DNA from 4 places in the Leptothermofonsia sp. ETS-13 genome. Region 1 is predicted to be linked to each of the others. Evidence: predicted binding sites of a transcription regulator. Region 1 holds the regulator's gene; each other region holds the start of a gene.
What was found. Region 1 encodes NtcA, which controls nitrogen genes in cyanobacteria. Its sites were predicted from a motif close to TTTGTANNNNNNNNTACAAA; they were not measured.
Positions count from the first base shown of each region.

Region 2: a site for NtcA is predicted at 2,679-2,698, ahead of P4D80_RS19455 (P-II family nitrogen regulator). Genes of this name have one in related genera too.
Region 3: a site for NtcA is predicted at 1,470-1,489, ahead of P4D80_RS00295 (ammonium transporter). Genes of this name have one in related genera too.
Region 4: a site for NtcA is predicted at 2,325-2,344, ahead of P4D80_RS00835 (BMP family ABC transporter substrate-binding protein). Genes of this name have one in related genera too.

Region 1 is NZ_CP120836.1:3,428,417-3,432,630, forward strand. Features, by position in the region: gene thrC (threonine synthase) at 1-182, shown strand, start outside; gene P4D80_RS15515 (SDR family oxidoreductase) at 358-699, opposite strand; gene P4D80_RS15520 (SDR family oxidoreductase) at 620-1,150, opposite strand; gene ntcA (global nitrogen regulator NtcA) at 1,547-2,218, shown strand; gene P4D80_RS15530 (DUF3084 domain-containing protein) at 2,338-3,645, shown strand; gene P4D80_RS15535 (pre-16S rRNA-processing nuclease YqgF) at 3,679-4,116, shown strand.
Region 2 is NZ_CP120836.1:4,273,925-4,278,138, reverse strand. Features, by position in the region: gene P4D80_RS19465 (hypothetical protein) at 654-1,211, shown strand; gene P4D80_RS19460 (ABC transporter ATP-binding protein) at 1,448-2,257, shown strand; gene P4D80_RS19455 (P-II family nitrogen regulator) at 2,261-2,599, opposite strand; gene P4D80_RS19450 (hypothetical protein) at 2,812-3,363, opposite strand; gene P4D80_RS19445 (preQ(1) synthase) at 3,613-3,888, shown strand; gene P4D80_RS19440 (hypothetical protein) at 3,869-4,048, shown strand; tRNA gene P4D80_RS19435 (tRNA-Phe) at 4,049-4,121, opposite strand.
Region 3 is NZ_CP120836.1:57,217-61,430, forward strand. Features, by position in the region: gene gshA (glutamate--cysteine ligase) at 143-1,291, opposite strand; gene P4D80_RS00295 (ammonium transporter) at 1,743-3,299, shown strand; gene P4D80_RS00300 (SGNH/GDSL hydrolase family protein) at 3,648-4,214, shown strand, end outside.
Region 4 is NZ_CP120836.1:170,908-175,121, forward strand. Features, by position in the region: gene dxr (1-deoxy-D-xylulose-5-phosphate reductoisomerase) at 1-631, shown strand, start outside; partial or broken gene P4D80_RS00825 (WD40 repeat domain-containing protein) at 1,309-1,392, opposite strand; gene P4D80_RS00830 (hypothetical protein) at 1,561-1,782, opposite strand; gene P4D80_RS00835 (BMP family ABC transporter substrate-binding protein) at 2,561-3,754, shown strand; gene P4D80_RS00840 (ABC transporter permease) at 3,759-4,214, shown strand, end outside.

The DNA of each region.
Region 1 (4,214 bases):
CGGCTTCCGTAGCCGGACTCCTCAAAGTCAAAGACCAGGTTCCGCCCGGTGCCACTGTGGTTTGTGTCCTCACCGGAAACGGGTTGAAGGACCCCGATTGTGCCATCAAACACAGCAGCAGCCAGTTCAAACAGGGCATCGAACCCAGCTTGAAATCTGTTGCCCAGGCAATGGGATTTTAGAGGAGTTGTTAGTTGTTGGTTATTCGTTGTTAGTGAAGCGAGGAGAGAGGGGGAAGGGAGTGCCAGGGTAACGGGATAATAGAGCGAGGTTTCTTGACTCCATCACTTCCCCACTCCATCACTTCCCCCACTCCATTACTCCCTCACCCATCCACTCATCCACTCATCCACCCATCTACTCCTTTCGCCCTTCCGTCATTCCCATAATCTCGTAGCCTGCATCAACGTAGACGATTTGTCCGGTGATGCCACTTGCAAGGTCACTACAGAGAAAGGCAGCGGTGTTGCCCACTTCAAGCTGGGTAACAGTTCGCCGGAGGGGGGCGACGGTTTCAACATGGTGGATCATGTCCAGGATGCCGCCGACTGCCGAGGATGCTAAGGTACGAATGGGACCAGCAGAAATGGCGTTGACCCGAATGTTTTGGGGACCTAATTCAGAGGCGAGATAGCGTACATTCATCTCCAGAGCAGCCTTGGCAATTCCCATCACGTTGTAATTGGGAATTACTTTCACTCCCCCCAGGTAGGTCAGGGTAAGAACGCTGCCCCCTTCGGTCATTAGGGGGTTGGGCGGCAGCGCACAGCTTAATTAATGAGTAGGCACTAATATCCAGGGCAGCCGCAAATCCTTCTCGTGAAGTGTTTACAAAACTACCAGATAAATCTTCTTTATTGGCGAAGGCTAAACAGTGAATCAAGATATCCAACCGACCCCATTTGTCTTTGACTGCATCGAAGGTAGCTTGAATTTGAGCATCATGTTGAACGTTACAGGGAAGAAATAGGGATGGTTGAACGGGTTCTACCAGTTCAGCAAGTTTTTTGACGCGGCGTTCTTCATCGGGCAGGTAGGTAACTCCAATATTTGCCCCTGCTTTGTGGAGTTGTTGGGCAATGCCCCAGGCAATTGAACGATTGTTGGCAATGCCAGTCACCAGGGCATTTTTTCCAGTCAAATTCAACATAACTCTCTATCTTTAAGAGCAACTACTTAGGACTGCTTTATGAGAATACTCAAAGATGGAAACGGGTAGCACCTATTTTTATCAGTCCGTTCAATCATTCTGTTCCAATAATCGTGATTTCGAATAAATTGCAGGTAAGCAAATCGATTCACTCTAGCTAATATAGTCTTAAACTGCTGGAAATCGTGATTTAAGCAGTGATTGAGCAGGCTAAACCTGGGTTATGGAATCGGTTAGTCAAGGGTTATAGCCAACCAATATGTAACATCAGGCACAAAAACGTGCGGTTGAGTAAGTTTAAGTGTCCTAAGTTACAGATCTTTTAATGAGTTCACTTAACTTAGGGATTTCACCTGTTAGTTAGCTGGGCAATTCTTTGGGCACCAGGTAGGGGATATGGTAGTAACGCAAGATAAACCACTCGCATCTGTGTTCCGTCAGATGGGGGGTGGAGCATTTCCACCCATTGTTGAAACCTTTGAGCGGGGCAAAACAATCTTCTTTCCGGGTGACCCGGCAGAACGTGTCTACTTTCTTCTTAAAGGAGCAGTCAAGCTGTCCAGGGTCTATGAGGCTGGGGAAGAAATTACCGTTGCGCTGCTACGGGAGAATAGCGTGTTTGGGGTTCTTTCCTTAATCACTGGGCACAAGTCCGATCGCTTCTATCACGCAGTAGCCTTTACACCAGTTGAGTTGCTTTCGGTTCCCATTGAACAGGTGGAAAAGGCGTTAAAGGATAACCCGGACCTGTCGATGGTACTGCTGCGAGGCTTATCATCCCGGATTTTGCAGACTGAGATGATGATTGAAACTCTGGCACACCGGGATATGGGTTCCCGATTGGTGAGTTTTTTGCTGATTCTCTGTCGTGATTTTGGTGTGCCCAGCAATGATGGCATCACCATTGACCTGAAGTTGTCCCATCAGGCGATCGCAGAGGCAATTGGCTCTACTCGTGTCACGGTAACCCGTCTTTTGGGGGATCTGCGCCAGGATAAGATGATTTCCATTCACAAGAAAAAGATTACCGTCCACAATCCGGTCACTTTGAGCCAACAATTTACCTGATCAGCAACACCCACTGGTAGAAACATTGAGGTAGGCTGTAGTTGAGTTCGCTGTGATTGCGTTTGCTTTGGTGTGCTTGTGCAGGCGTGGCCGGGAGTGCAGGGCGCTTTGGAGTGTGAATGTCCACCGGATATATTTTGATTCTGGCAGTGCTGGTGCTGGGGGGGGTCATTGCCACGGTGGGCGATCGCCTGGGAACCCGCGTTGGCAAAGCTCGCCTCAGCCTGTTTAATCTCCGTCCCCGTAAAACTGCGACGCTCGTCACCATTCTTACCGGCACTGTGATCTCGGCTTCCACTCTGGGGGTTTTGTTTGCCACCAGTGAGTACCTGCGCAAATGGTTGTTTGAAATTGACTCGCTGCAGGAAACCATCAGGCGAACTCGGCGGGATCTATACCAAACGCAGATTCAGAAAAACCAGGCTGAGGAGGAACTAGCAAAAGCGCGGGCTGATCGGGTATTGGCGCAGAAGCAACTGGCGGGCAGCAGAGAACAGCTCACGGGAGCACAGCAACAACTTACTGAAGCAGACCGGGCGCTCAGGGGGGCGATCGCAGAACGTACCCGAGCCCGGGCGGAAACCGTTCGCGCTGAAGCAGAATTAAATCGGATTCAGAACCAACTGCGGGCTGAGATTCGCCAGCTGCAAGTAGAAAAGAATCGGCTTATTGCCCAAAGAGACGCAGAAATCAGGGACAAGGAAGCTCAAGTCAAGAAACTGGAAGCCCAGCAAGCCTTCCTGGCCAGAGAAATTCAAGAATTAGAACTAGAGCGTCAGGGTCTACGCCAGGGCAATGTGGCAATTCAGCGCGGCCAGATTCTGGCTTCCGCGGTTGTGCGGATTCCATCAACTTCAACAGCGAAACAGGCCGTTGATCAGCTCTTAACCGAAGCCAATCGGACGGCGATCCGATTGACACGGCCCGGCACCAGCGGACAGATCATCCAAATTACCAGACCAGAGGTGGAACAGTTGATCAGTCGGATTGACGACGGAAAAGACTATGTAGTCAGAATCTTTTCGGCTGCCAACTACCTGGTGGGCGAAACCCCCATCCAAGTTTTTGCAGACGCAGTGCCCAATCGGTCTATCTTTCTGGCAGGCGATGTGGTGGCCGCCACTACCATCGATCCCTCCCGGATGACGGATGAGCAGATTCAACAGCGCATTAATTTGCTAATTGCCGCCGCTAATTTTCGGGCTCGCAGCCTAGGAATTTTGACCGATTCTGTTGAAATTGGTCGAATTCAGGATGTGATTATCTTTATCAGCCAACTGAAGCAATATAACCAGATGGTGGATTTGAAAGCTGTTGCAGCGGAGGTCACTAACGTTTCTGGCCCCCTCAAAATTGATTTATTGGCAACGCAGGATGGCAAGGTCTTGTTTAGAACAAATCATCCAGATACAGGTACCGTTAATTAAGAGTCGTGAACCTGTTTGATACATTTTGGTCCCATGTACCCTAGTTCTCACCCAACGTCTGATCAGCCTGTTATTCTGGGATTCGACCCTGGTCGCCGCAAGTGCGGTCTAGCGGTTATGGGAGTTGACCGCACATTACGTTATCACGAGGTTGTGGTTACAGAGTCGGCGATCGCTACCATCCAAACTCTACGACAGCAGTTTCCAATCTCGATAGTCGTTATGGGTGACCAAACCACCGCCAAGGATTGGAAGCAGCGGCTAACGACTGAGCTTGAAGACCCGCTGCGCGTTGTGTTAGTGGATGAGCGCCATAGCAGCCTGGAAGCGCGCGATCGCTACTGGAAAATGTATCCCCCAAAAGGCATTTACCGTCTGATCCCCAAGGCACTACGTCGCATTCCCCGTCCAATCGACGACATTGTCGCTATCTTGCTGATTGAACGCTACTTAGAGCGCCTGGTTCATTAGCTCAGGATCATGGATATAGCTGTCGCCAGGTTGCTTAGGACACTGGATTTAAGGGGATGAAAGGCTTACGACCTCTATAGCCACCTCACCCTTTCGCC
Region 2 (4,214 bases), 850 kb from region 1:
TTCCCTAAATTGGGAACCAAATCGAATAAATTTTTAGTGAGGAAAGATGAGTAGCATTTGAAGCAAAATTAAAGACTATTTCTGCAGATCTCAGTGAAGCTCTATCACCTCAGAGGCTGGATTCCATTAGAAATTTACTAGTAAGGCCACACATTTTCGGCTGAAGGTTTATTTTTTTACATCTTTTTTTACATCTTTACTGTGTAGGTACTTTCTTGTAGGCATTTGCATTATTTAGCATTGTCTTTAAATATTCATCCGTTAGCAAAGATAGCAATGGTTCTTCCACCACTTCAGGATACTGATTCAAGCTGACACCAGCACATATCTTCCAGATTTTGCTAGAGGATTGTACGGACATTTTGTTATTAACCGATACATCAACAGAATAATTTCTTGGAGAAGATTATTTGGATTTGCCCCGATTATTAGTGCTTAAACTATCGACTGATTGATTCAATCGTAGTCGATGAGAAAGTGCACCATAAAAGTGTGATCTTTATCACTCTGCAAGTTGTTGGCTGGTTTGAAATCAGATTGAGGAAAACCGCTGTACAGTGAAAATGGAGATATTTTCAAGATCCGCGATTTACCTAATGGAGCCACTTTCCCAAACATCTAACTTATCTTTTCAGCAATCCCATCAATTACCTGTGCCGGAGCTGCCAATCTCTATTTTCAAGATTTCTCCTCTCATTCGCTTCACGTTGCTGAGCCTCTATGTGGCTTTAACCATTCCATTACCATTTTTGCCCCAGGTAGGGGGAACCGTAATTTCACCTCTGTTTTTGTGGGCTGGAATTTGTTTGGGAGGGATAGCTTTGTATGGAGCCTTGGCTGAACAAGTCATTTTAGATAGGCAGAGCATTCAAGTCACCTATCCCGTTTGGGTTCCTGGTTGGTTGCGCCGCGGCTGGTCTTTGCCGTGGTCAGAAATTAAGGCTTTGAAACCCCGCTCTACAGGGCAAGGAGGACTGGTCTATTATTTTGTGAGCCACTCAGGCAAAGCGTATTTGTTACCCATGCGCGTCGCAGGCTTTGCACAACTCGTACACCAGGTTCAATCCTATACAGGAATCGATACCACTGATGTGCGTCCTCTTTCCCAACCGTGGATGTATTTCATCTTGTTGGGATCGACATTGCTGCTGCTGACAGTTGATGGTTGGATTATTTGGACAGCGTTTAGCCGACCTTTTGGGCTCTCCTGATAGTTCGGGGATAAGTGTTGCTAATTCCTAAAACAACATCAGTAAGTAGCCAGGTGCAGTTAAATTAAGGATAATTCCGGGGGTAGAGGGGGTGAAACTCCCTGCCTGGGGACGCAGCCCCCACTCCCCCCTTTACAGTTAATTATGGCTATCTACTTATTTCAGGGATTTTGTTCAGGCTGAAAGAACTTCCTACGCTGTTTTTAGCGACAAGTCAGGAGATCTGCCTTTTAAGGATGGGTGAAATGAGCGTCGGGATGCGAGGGGCTGAAATTCGAGTTGAGCGGGTTAGCTTTGCTCCCAGGTTAGTTTCTTCTAAGAAAGGCAGAGGAACTGCTGATTTTCCCCTAGAAACGAATTATTTGTTGAGAGATGTTTCATTTGCGATCGCGCCGGGCGATCGCGTGGCCATTGTAGGTTCATCTGGGGCAGGCAAAACGACTCTGCTGCGGCTTTTGAATCGACTAATCGAGCCAACCAGCGGAGCGATTTACCTGGATAACCAGGTACTCGACCAAATTCCTGTCATTCAGTTGCGCCAGCAAGTGGTACTGGTGCTGCAAGAGTCAAAACTACTGGGAATGACCGTGCGGCAAGCGCTGGAGTACCCATTAGTTTTGCGCCATCTGACAAAGAGTAAAATTCAACAGCGAGTGGAAGAATGGATCGAGCGGTTGCACATCCCGTCAGACTGGCTGGAACGGACGGAGCTTCAGCTTTCGCTGGGACAACGGCAATGGGTAGCAGTCGCTCGCGCCCTGGTCATTCAACCCCATGTGCTATTGCTGGATGAACCCACCTCTGCGCTGGATGTGGGCAAAGGTGAGTTTTTGATCAAGGCATTGATGGAATTCGCCCAGAACTATGGAGCGGCTGTGCTGATGGTAAACCACCAATTAGAGCTTGCAGAACAGTTTTGCGATCGCGTCCTGCATCTACATCAAGGAATTCTGATGGAAGATTTGCTTGAAGAGCAGACAGACTGGGAAAGGTTACGGCAGAACCTTTTGCAGGCAGAAACGCAACAGGCGAAGGAGTGGGAGTAAAGATTAAATAGCCTCCAGATTCTTTTCACCAGTGCGTATACGGATAATTTGCTCGACTGGGCTAATAAAGATTTTGCCATCCCCAATTTCACCTGTTCGAGCCGCGACAATGATTTTTTCAACAACCATGTCAACTTGCTCGTCTTCAACCACAATTTCAACTTTGAGCTTTTGTAAAAACTCGACCGTATATTCTGAACCCCGATAGCGTTCAGTCTGTCCCTTTTGCCGCCCAAACCCTCTGACTTCAGAAACGGTCATGCCTACAATACCAGCATTGACCAAAGCAATTTTGACCTCGTCAAGCTTAAATGGGCGAATAATGGCTTCTACTTTCTTCAAATTCTACACTCCTTCCTTACACATAGGGATCATGCTGCTATCCAGCATGACAATTTCTACCACCGTCAAAAGTGAATCTTTTGTAGATAAAGATACACTTTTTCTATGATGCGATCGCCACCCCAGTCAATAGACCCCTGTGCTTTTGCTTGGCAGGCAGCTCCTCGTCTAGCCACAGGCACAGGAATCCAGGTACAGGCGCAGGGAGAGGTCTATCGACTGGGTAAGAGTGGGCGTACAATCAAGAACCCGGTGCCAAAGGCCGTCACAACAATGACCAGGATTGCCAGCACCAACCACCAGCCTCCAATATCCGAAGAGCGGGGCGAATCGCTTTTGCGCCGTGGTTGGGAAGGTTGTTCAGTAAACAGCGATTTTTGTGAAGGGGGCAACTCAACCGTATCGTTCTTGGCGACTCGGGGGGCTACTGGCTGAGGGGGAGGAGATTCGAAGTGGATTTCCACATCCGGTGCAGGCGAGTCCGAGGTGGGTAAATGTCCCGCCTGATGGGCATCTGCCACCTGTCGCAGTTGCAAGGCTGATTGCACAACTCGCTCAATTTCAACCCGGAGTTGTTGATTCTGCTCCAGCAACTCCTGGTTCTGCAATCTTAATGACTCTAGTCGGGTCTTCGCAGACTGCAACTCAGTGGTCACTTCCCGATAGAGTGAAATAGGCACAGAGGGCGCGTAGGGGGTATTTGCCGGAGGTTTAGGAGATTCAGGCACTTTAGAATGAGGCTTGGTGTTCGTTCTGGGCGTCATAGGTCGAAGGGTAATTAATCGGGCTCAATTATGCATGAGATCAGTCGATTTGGAACATTCTCATTGCAATTAGTCAAAAAATTTACTGAGAAAGGAGTATCAAAAGCTGGCGACCCATCACAGGCGATGGCGACTGGCAACAGGAGTAAATTGTACCAATAGAGAACTACTGCCTGTTGCAGGACAGGTAGAGTGCAAAAGTAAGCGGAGGAACCTAAGATGAAAGGTGAGAACACCACGGAAATCCCTATGAGTCACCCTTCTATATCACCAATGTCCGGATTTGAACTAGATACCCAGGAAGCAGCAGAAGTGAAATACGGTGAGCGGTTGATTGCTGAAGGTCAGTTAATTACCTTTCCAAATCCCAGGGTGGGACGGCGCTACAACATCCATATCACTCTGCCAGAATTTACCTGCAAATGTCCGTTTTCTGGCTATCCGGATTTCGCAACGATCTATATTACCTACGTACCCGATCAAAAAAGTGGTGGAATTGAAGGCGATGAAGCTTTACATCAATAGCTATCGCGATCGCTACATCTCCCATGAAGAATCGATCAATCAAATTCTGGATGACTTTGTGGCCGCCTGCGCTCCTCTAGAAGTCAAAATCAAAGGAGATTTCAACCCACGCGGCAATGTGCATACGGTAATTGAAGTCGAGCATCACAAAGATAAATAATGCCAGGAGCCGGACTTGAACCGGCGACACGAGGATTTTCAGTCCTCTGCTCTACCAACTGAGCTATCCCGGCGGGGAAACCACATTTCAGCGTTTAATTAACTTAGCAAATCCCTGTAACCAATTGCAAGTGAAATCTGGAGTATCAAGGCAACCAAGTTGGAGA
Region 3 (4,214 bases), 2.2 Mb from region 1:
ACGGCCTACCCATTTCAACTCTTGACTAGCGAGGATTGATAGTTTTTTTTAATATTTACCGATGTTTAAGTATGCTATTAGATACTTTAAATCTACCTAGTTTCCTCCTGTTGGAGGAAATCGTTCTCCTCTCTTTCCACAATTAAGCCACAAGTGGCTGGCAGAGACTATCTCGCAGGGCAAATTCCTGGGCAGCGGTTGCGAGAATGGCCTGCTGCATCACCTGTCTCACATCGGTTCCCTGTTGATGAAGGGTTAACCATTTCTGTGCTTCGTTACCTTCCCGCAAAATTTTTTTCAACGGTAACAGGAAACAGCTAAAGCCCTGCTTCTTCGCAATCCCCCAGACTTCCTGATAGATCTGCTCAACCCACGCCCTTGCCTGAATGGGACCACCATCCTTCCAATGTTTCAGTTCAGCATCTAAACTCAGGCGAGAGGCCGCGATTTCGTTTGCGTCAGTCAGGGTCAGCAGGTCTTGCGCTCGGCTTGCTGCAGGCAGTTGACTCATTTTCAGCGGGTCAAGGTCGGGGTTTTCTAACATTTGGATCAGACGGGCTTCCAGTAATGCAGTGATAGCAAGTAGAGAAACCGGATCAGAAATCAGGTCACAGATTCTGAGTTCCAGTCGATTCAGATTATAGGGGCGGCGATCGCCATTGGGACGTACCGACGCCCAGAGATGGCGAACATTTTGCATGGTGCCAGCAGCTAGCTGCTGTTCCGTCCAGTGAATGAAGTGAGCATGGCTCTCAAACAGAGGAACATGGGTGGGAGTTTTGGGAAACAATCCCCAACGAGTGGAGTGGTAGCCCGTCACTTTTCCATCTAAAAATGGGGAAGACGCACTGAGTGCCAGAAATAAGGGGGCCTCTACTCGAACCAGGCGACATGCCTGTAACAGCATCTCTGGATCGGAAATTCCGATATTAATATGAACACTGGCCGTGACAACGCGGGTGCCATAGGTCTGCTCGATGTAGGTGTGATAAGGGTTTTCAGGGTCAGAGCGGTGAAAGCGATCGCTTCCTCCCAGGGCAAGGGTGCTGCCAGGAATGAGCGTATAGCCTCCCAGGTCGGTTAAGTACTTCCGCAGACGAATACGAGGACGCAGCAGATCGCACAGTAATCGTTCGTAACGGTAGCAGGGAGGAGTTGTGTATTCGACGTTGCGGCTGTCTGGTTCCCGCACAAAACCATCCAGCGATGCCACAATCTTGTCTGATAGTCCAACAATGTCGCCCTCAGGGGTGCTGGTATACATCTCAACTTCAAACCCTTTCGACAGCATAGCGTGGTCTCCCTGGATGAGCGGTGGTTTTTCCGTAAACAGTTGTTTCCCTTTCCAATTTGGTGTTTCCCTTTCCAATTTGGACTTACCGCAGTGGCAAGATCTCACTCTTCAGTATCGGGGAAAAAGCAAACTACTTGATTATTTAGTTGAATAACTTAAGTGTTTTCACAATCTATTTGTTTGAAAAGATACGGATCTCCTCCGCTAAACTTTGGTGCAATCACTTCATTGGGGCATTACTCAAGTTATGGTTTACACTACCTATTTTCATCTGATAACGAATAAACTCTGGCCTAGCTGATTTCCTACTCATCGCCTATTGTCTCTGTAGCAGTTAGAACGTGTGGAGATTCATTTGAAATGTTTCGCTCTATACTATTTTGATCTGAACCTACCAAGTGCATGACCCACTTTGTTTGCAACGTGTCGCAAGGAAGTCTCGCTAACAATGTCTACATTTAGGCCCTACAAAAGGTGGAGAAATAACCGTCGGCGTTCTTCTGCCACTACAGCTCAAGCGCTATTCCCAATGGGGCAGGAATACCCCAAACTGGTTGCTAGAGGTTACAGGAAAAACAGCCTCAAACCTTTGCCAAAGCTGGCTTTAGTGTTTGGGCTAATGCTAGTTGCGATCGCGGTCATGGTTTTTTGGGCAGGTCCCATGACCAATACGGCGGTTGCTCAGGATACCGCAGCCAAAGTCTGGGCAGCTAATACAGGGGATACTGCCTGGATCATGATCTCTTCCGCGCTGGTCCTATTTATGACACCGGGTTTGGCTTTTTTTTATGGTGGTCTGGTGCGATCGCGCAACGTACTCAACACCATGATGATGAGTCTGGCGGCAATGGCGATCGTGGGGGTTCTCTGGGTTCTCTGGGGCTACAGTCTGGCGTTTGATGTCACCCTGGCAGAGGGGCAGACCTTTGCCGATGGTATTCAAAAGTTTATTGGGGGTCTTGGCTGGCTGGGTTTGAATCAAGTAGCGTTTGACGCTGCTGATCCTGTAGGTTATGCGCCAACCATTCCGCATATGTTGTTCATGCTGTACCAGATGACCTTCGCAATTATTAGCGTGGCGCTGGTCTCTGGGGCGATCGTGGAGCGCATTTCCTTTAAAGCTTTCTTCTGGTTCATCATTCTGTGGTCTACCTTTATCTACAGCCCACTTGCCCATATGGTTTGGGGTAGGGGCTTGCTGGGGGCAATGGGTGCCCTCGATTTTGCTGGCGGAACGGTTGTTCATATTAGCTCCGGGATTTCCGCACTGGTTGCGGCCTGGATGTTAGGACCACGGAAAGACTGGATGGTAAAGCCGATTATTCCCCACAACGTCCCTTATGTTCTTTTGGGTGTTGGTATCCTTTGGTTTGGCTGGTTTGGTTTTAATGGCGGCAATGCCCTCAGTGCTGGTTCACTCGCCACTGTTGCTCTGGTTGCCACAACAGTATCGGCAGCGGCAGGAGGGTTTGCCTGGGCAGTGGCAGAGTGGCTTTTGAAAAGCAAGCCAACCGCTATTGGAATCGGGAGTGGTTTTGTTGCCGGTTTGGTAGGAATTACTCCAGCCGCAGGTTTTGTTAATCCATTGTCGGCGATCGCGATCGGAGTGCTTACATCCCTGGCTTGCTTCTTTGCCGTCAACTTGAAAGCCAGGCTTCAATTTGATGATTCACTGGACACCTTTCCAGTACACGGAATTGGTGGTACCGTCGGTGCAATTTTAACGGGTTTCTTCGCAAATCGAGCTGTGAACCCTGCTGGCTTTAATGGTTTATTGTTTGGCAACCCCAATCAGTTAACGATTCAGGTTGTCGCCGTACTGATTACCTGGATTATTGCTGGAGTCGGCACCTGGATCATTCTTCAAATTCTTTCGCGCTTTATGGAGCTGCGCGTCTCCCAACAGGTTGAAGAGGAAGGGTTGGATATTCATTTGCACGGTGAAGAAGCCTACGGTGAAGAAATTGCAGGCGAAATTTCCTTTGCCAGGCGTCGTTCGGACTAAGGTGGGGATTAGGAGGGAGCCAGAATGGTATCCGTATTCCTGCTGTGCTGTACTAATGGTTCACTAAAGGAACTTTGCCTGGTTATCTAAACCCCAAAAATAAACTCATGGGGGTTTTGAAGGGTTTACCTTCAAAATTTGCTTGGCAGCCTACCAGGCGCAATTAAATTAAGGATAATTTCGTGGGGTGGAAGGGGTGAAGCCCTTGCCTTAGAGCGCAGCTCCACTCCCCCTTTACAATTAATAATGGTTACCTACTTATGACCGAGGGATATTTTTTTGCGGAAGATCGCCATAAGGGGCGGGTTTGCCTCTAAAATCTGACTCAAACAACGCTAAATCTGAGATGTGCATAGGCATTTTCTGACGCTGCCAAAATGGGTAATTTTATTAGCAACGGGCGGTGGGTCTTTGGCGCTGGTAGCTCTGCTGCTGAACCGCTTCAGTTTACCAGCATCTTTCCAGGTGAATACTTCAGTTCCCCAGACAGAGTTGGGTGTTGCTTCGTCTGAGTTCGATCTGGGGCCGCGCCATCAGCTCACCTATAAGCAATGGGTTGATCTGCTACAGCGGGAAGCCAGGGTAGCCGCTGATCAACGCCCCAAACGGTTGACTATTTTGGCAGGGGATTCCCTCAGTCTCTGGTTTCCTCAAGAACTGCTACCTGTTGGTTTCACATGGTTGAATCAGGGAATTTCGGGAGAAACATCCTATGGCCTATTGCGGCGGTTAAAGCTATTCGATGCGACCCACCCCGATACCATCTTTATCATGATTGGCATCAATGATCTTATTCGAGGTGTGCGTGAGGAAACCTTGCTGGCAAACCAGCGAGAAATTGTGCGTCATTTAAAGGTAGCGCATCCCCATGCCCAAATTGTGGTTCAGTCGATTCTACCCCATGGCGGCACACTG
Region 4 (4,214 bases), 2.3 Mb from region 1:
AAAGTTAGAACAGGTGACAGTTGCCGATGCTTTGAAACATCCTAACTGGTCAATGGGGCGCAAGATTACCATCGACTCCGCGACATTGATGAACAAAGGACTGGAAGTCATTGAAGCTCACTTTCTGTTTGGGATGGACTACGACCAGATTGAGATCGTTATCCATCCGCAAAGCATCATTCACTCAATGATCGAGTTGCAGGATACTTCCGTTCTGGCGCAACTGGGCTGGGCCGATATGCGGCTTCCCCTGCTCTATGCCCTCTCCTACCCGGAACGAATTGATACTAATTGGGAACCGCTGGATCTAGTGAAGGTGGGTAGCCTGACCTTCCGCGAACCCGATCACCAAAAGTATCCCTGTATGAAGCTGGCCTATGCAGCAGGTCGGGCAGGAGGGTGTATGCCAGCGGTATTGAATGCCGCGAACGAACAGGCCGTTGCCCTTTTTCTGGAGGAGCGGATTCGGTTTTTGGATATTCCTCGGTTGATTGAGCAGGTGTGCGATCGCTACCAGATTCACAACTGTTCCCATCCCACTCTGGATGATATTGTCAGTGCCGATCAGTGGGCCCGAAAGGAAGTACTGGCCACCTGTCACGAACATCCCTCAGTCATCTCGGTAGGATAGGAGTAAGTGGATTGCTGTTTAAGTCATGGCATACAACAACTTTACCCTGGAACAGCTCAACCAAATCTTTGGCGTTGCTATCCAGAGCCATCCAGATCTCTTTTCAGTCCAAAAGCAGAGGGGGTTAGTGCCATTAGGTAAAGGATAGAGAAAAGTCAGCCCTCTGCTCTCGTTGCAATTTCTCCTGAATCTTCTGATTGTAGTGATGGATGAAGTTCCAAATCGCACCAATGTAATTTTCAAGTTTCTTTGAAAATGACAAACTTCGTCGAACTCAGGTAAAGCTAGAGCAGATAATAGCGAGTCATCGAGATAGTGTGGTGAGGCGAGTTAATGAGCAATCCGTGTGCTGGCCATTCAGGACACGACAGATTTAGACTTCAGCAGTTTGAAGCAAATCAGCGGATTGGGTTATATCAACCAGAGCCAGCAGCAGGGCATCAAAGTGCATAGCTGCTTTGCCGTCAGTGGTGGTGGCGAACCGTTGGGTCTATTGCATCAGCACACCTGGAGTCGAGCAGAGCGCCAGGGCAAGCGGGGAGAACGCCGCAAAAAAGCCATCTGTGACAAAGAAAGTCAACGTTGGCTCGACATGTTAGTGGCAGCCGAAGGTGGGGTGGATCAGTCCGTGTGTATCGCGCATGTGGGCGACCGAGAAGCCGACATTTTTGATTTGTTTATGCAACCGCGACGGATAGGCTGGAGGGGGGATTCCACAGTCGCAGTGTGCCATCCAGACTGCCGCTGGCCAGGATGTGCCCGTCTGGACTAAAGGCAACCGACCAGACAGCATAGCTATGGCATTAAGGGCGGGGGGCACTACTGTTTCTGTCATGCGGGCTGAGAGTTAACAGAGGGAATGTTCCACAGGTGAATAGTGCCGTCTTCGCTGCCCCTGGCAAGTATCCCTAAGGACATTCCATCCCCCCCTACTCCCCCTGGGTACTATAGGCAACCGACCAGATCCAGCTATCATTCCCGCTTAAAGTAGTAGAGGAAGCATTGGCGATCGCAGGTCTTTCCTGTCCAGGTGCCCCCCGATTCCTCACTCTTCCGACTCCAGAGATATCCCACAGACGCACCAACCGATCCTGTCCTCTACTGATTAGGGTCTTGCCATCAGGACTAAAGGCAGAACTAGACTCAGTCATCACTAGACTGGCAGTCCAGCAATTTCTTACCATCCACCACCCGCCAGATGTGAACTTTGTAGCTGATATGGCTCGCTGTCAGCATCTGACTATCCGGGCTGAAGGAAACATCCAAAATCTAGCTGAAAGTTTCGGTAAAAGCTGACTAGGCCAGTTCGAAGGAGGTTGCCATAACTGAGAGCCTATTTGCTTGATGTAGCCCAGTTCGTAGACTGAATTGTGGGCGATCGCTTGATAGGACAGTTTGTTCCAGATATCCCAGAAAATTGGAATCCGAAGTTTGCTCAGGCGTTCTTCACAAAGGAGATTTTTCTTCAGAAAGGATATTCTCAAGAATGACCAGGGCTTTATCAGCAGCCATAGGCAAAAGGTATCTTAGCAAACCCCGGTAACTGAATAGGTTAAGTCAGATAAAAACAATTCATTTTCAAGACTTTAAGTCAGGCGATGGTCGTGAATCAGGAATCAGATAAATGTGAGACTATAACTTATCAAGGTTCTCAGATCTAATTGACTCAAATTTGAAGACAGACAATGAACAAGTCGTAGTAGTTGTTACAAATTTTCCCACACTGCCGTAATGCACTACCCCCTAATCTAGCCTTCTTCTTAACCTTTATCGAACCTCGTCAAACTCTCAAACCGTCAAATTTGGCACATTTGGCCAAAGTTTTTTCCCATAGGCTGACAAATATCCTCTAAATCCCAGGTGTAGTGGACTTTATCGGTGCCGTGTGGTGACCCCTTCCCACCTACAGCTTCAAAGGAGAATCAGACAGTGAGTACGAGAAAGTATTTGTACATCCCTCGTCGTCAGGTTATTCGGGGACTTCTGGCAACGGCTGCATTTGGAGCCACTTCCAAACTCTGGACTGGCTGTGCTTCCACCCCTTCAGCTCCTCAGGCTGGTGCCGGAGGAGAAGCCAGCCCAGTTTCTGAGAAACCCCTGGTGATGGGCTTTATCTATGTAGGTGCTAAAGATGACTATGGCTGGAACCAGGCCCAAGCCACAGGGGCCTTAGAGATTGCTAAGTTACCTGGCGTAAAAATTGTTGAGCAAGAAAACGTCCCTGAAACCAAAGAGGTTCAGGAAGTGATGCGTAACATGATTGAGCAAGATGGAGCAACCATTCTCTTCCCCACGTCTTTTGGATATTTTGACCCTCACATTCTTCAGGTTGCCAAAGACTATCCAGAAGTGCAGTTCCTCCATGCTGGAACCCTCTGGAAGGAAGGATTGCCGGACAATATTGGCAGTTACTTTGCCCTAGTAGATGAGGGGCAGTTTCTTGCCGGGCGGGTCGCTGCTATGACCAGTAAGACGGGCAAGTTAGGGTTTGTGGCAGCAAAACCCATTAATCCGGTTCTGCGCAATATCAACCCCTTCATCCTGGGCGCTCGCAGCGTTAAACCCGATATCAAAATGCAGGTTATCTTTACTGGGGACTGGTCTCTGCCTGTCAAAGAGGCGGAAGCCACGAACTCTCTGGCCGATCAGGGCGTTGATGTGGTGGCAATGCACGTGGACAGTCCCAAGGTGGTGATTGAAACAGCTGAAAAGCGTGGGATCTTCTCCAGTGGTTTCCACGCTGCTCAAAACGATCTGGCACCCAAAGGGTATCTAACCGGAACAGTGTACAAGTGGGACACCATTTTCAAGAACTATGTGGAAATGCTCCAGAGCGGCAAGACCCTGATGAATGGAGGCATTCCCCACCAGGTGATTGGTAGCCTGAAGGAGAATTACGTCGAGCTTGCACCGTTTGGCCCCGCCGTCTCAGAAGAGGCGAAGAAGGATGTAGAAGATACAAAAGCCAAAATCGTTGATGGTTCGATGATGGTGTACAAGGGCGTTGTGAAAGATAACACAGGTAATGTTGAGATTCCCGCCGGTACCGCATACAAGATCACCGATCCCCAACTGACCCAAATTGACTGGCTGGCTGAAGGCGTTATTGGTAAGACGAGTTGAAGTTATGTCACTGAGTCGTTCTAATTGGCGATCAATGGCAGAGGCGATCGCCATTCCCATCGGCGCTATTCTGGTCGCCATGGTGTTGTTTGGCATCTTCTGCGCGTTCTATGGCAAAAACCCATTTGCAATTTACGCCGCTATCTATAAATCGGCGTTCAGCAACTGGCGTTCATTTCAGGGTTCGCTACTGCGGGCGGCTCCTCTGATGTTGACTGCCCTCTGTACCGCATTGCCCGCACGCCTTGGCTTGATGATTATTGGCAATGAAGGAGCGCTGGTGATGGGTGCCCTGGGCGCGATCACCGCAGGTTTGCTGCTTTCCTACGGTAGCATTCTGCCTTCTCCAGAGCAGGTGCAAAATCTCCTGGGGGTTCCGCCTGTGATTGTGATGCTGGCAATGGCGCTGGCAGGGATGGCAGCGGGTGGAATCTGGATTGGGATCGCCGGTGCCCTGCGC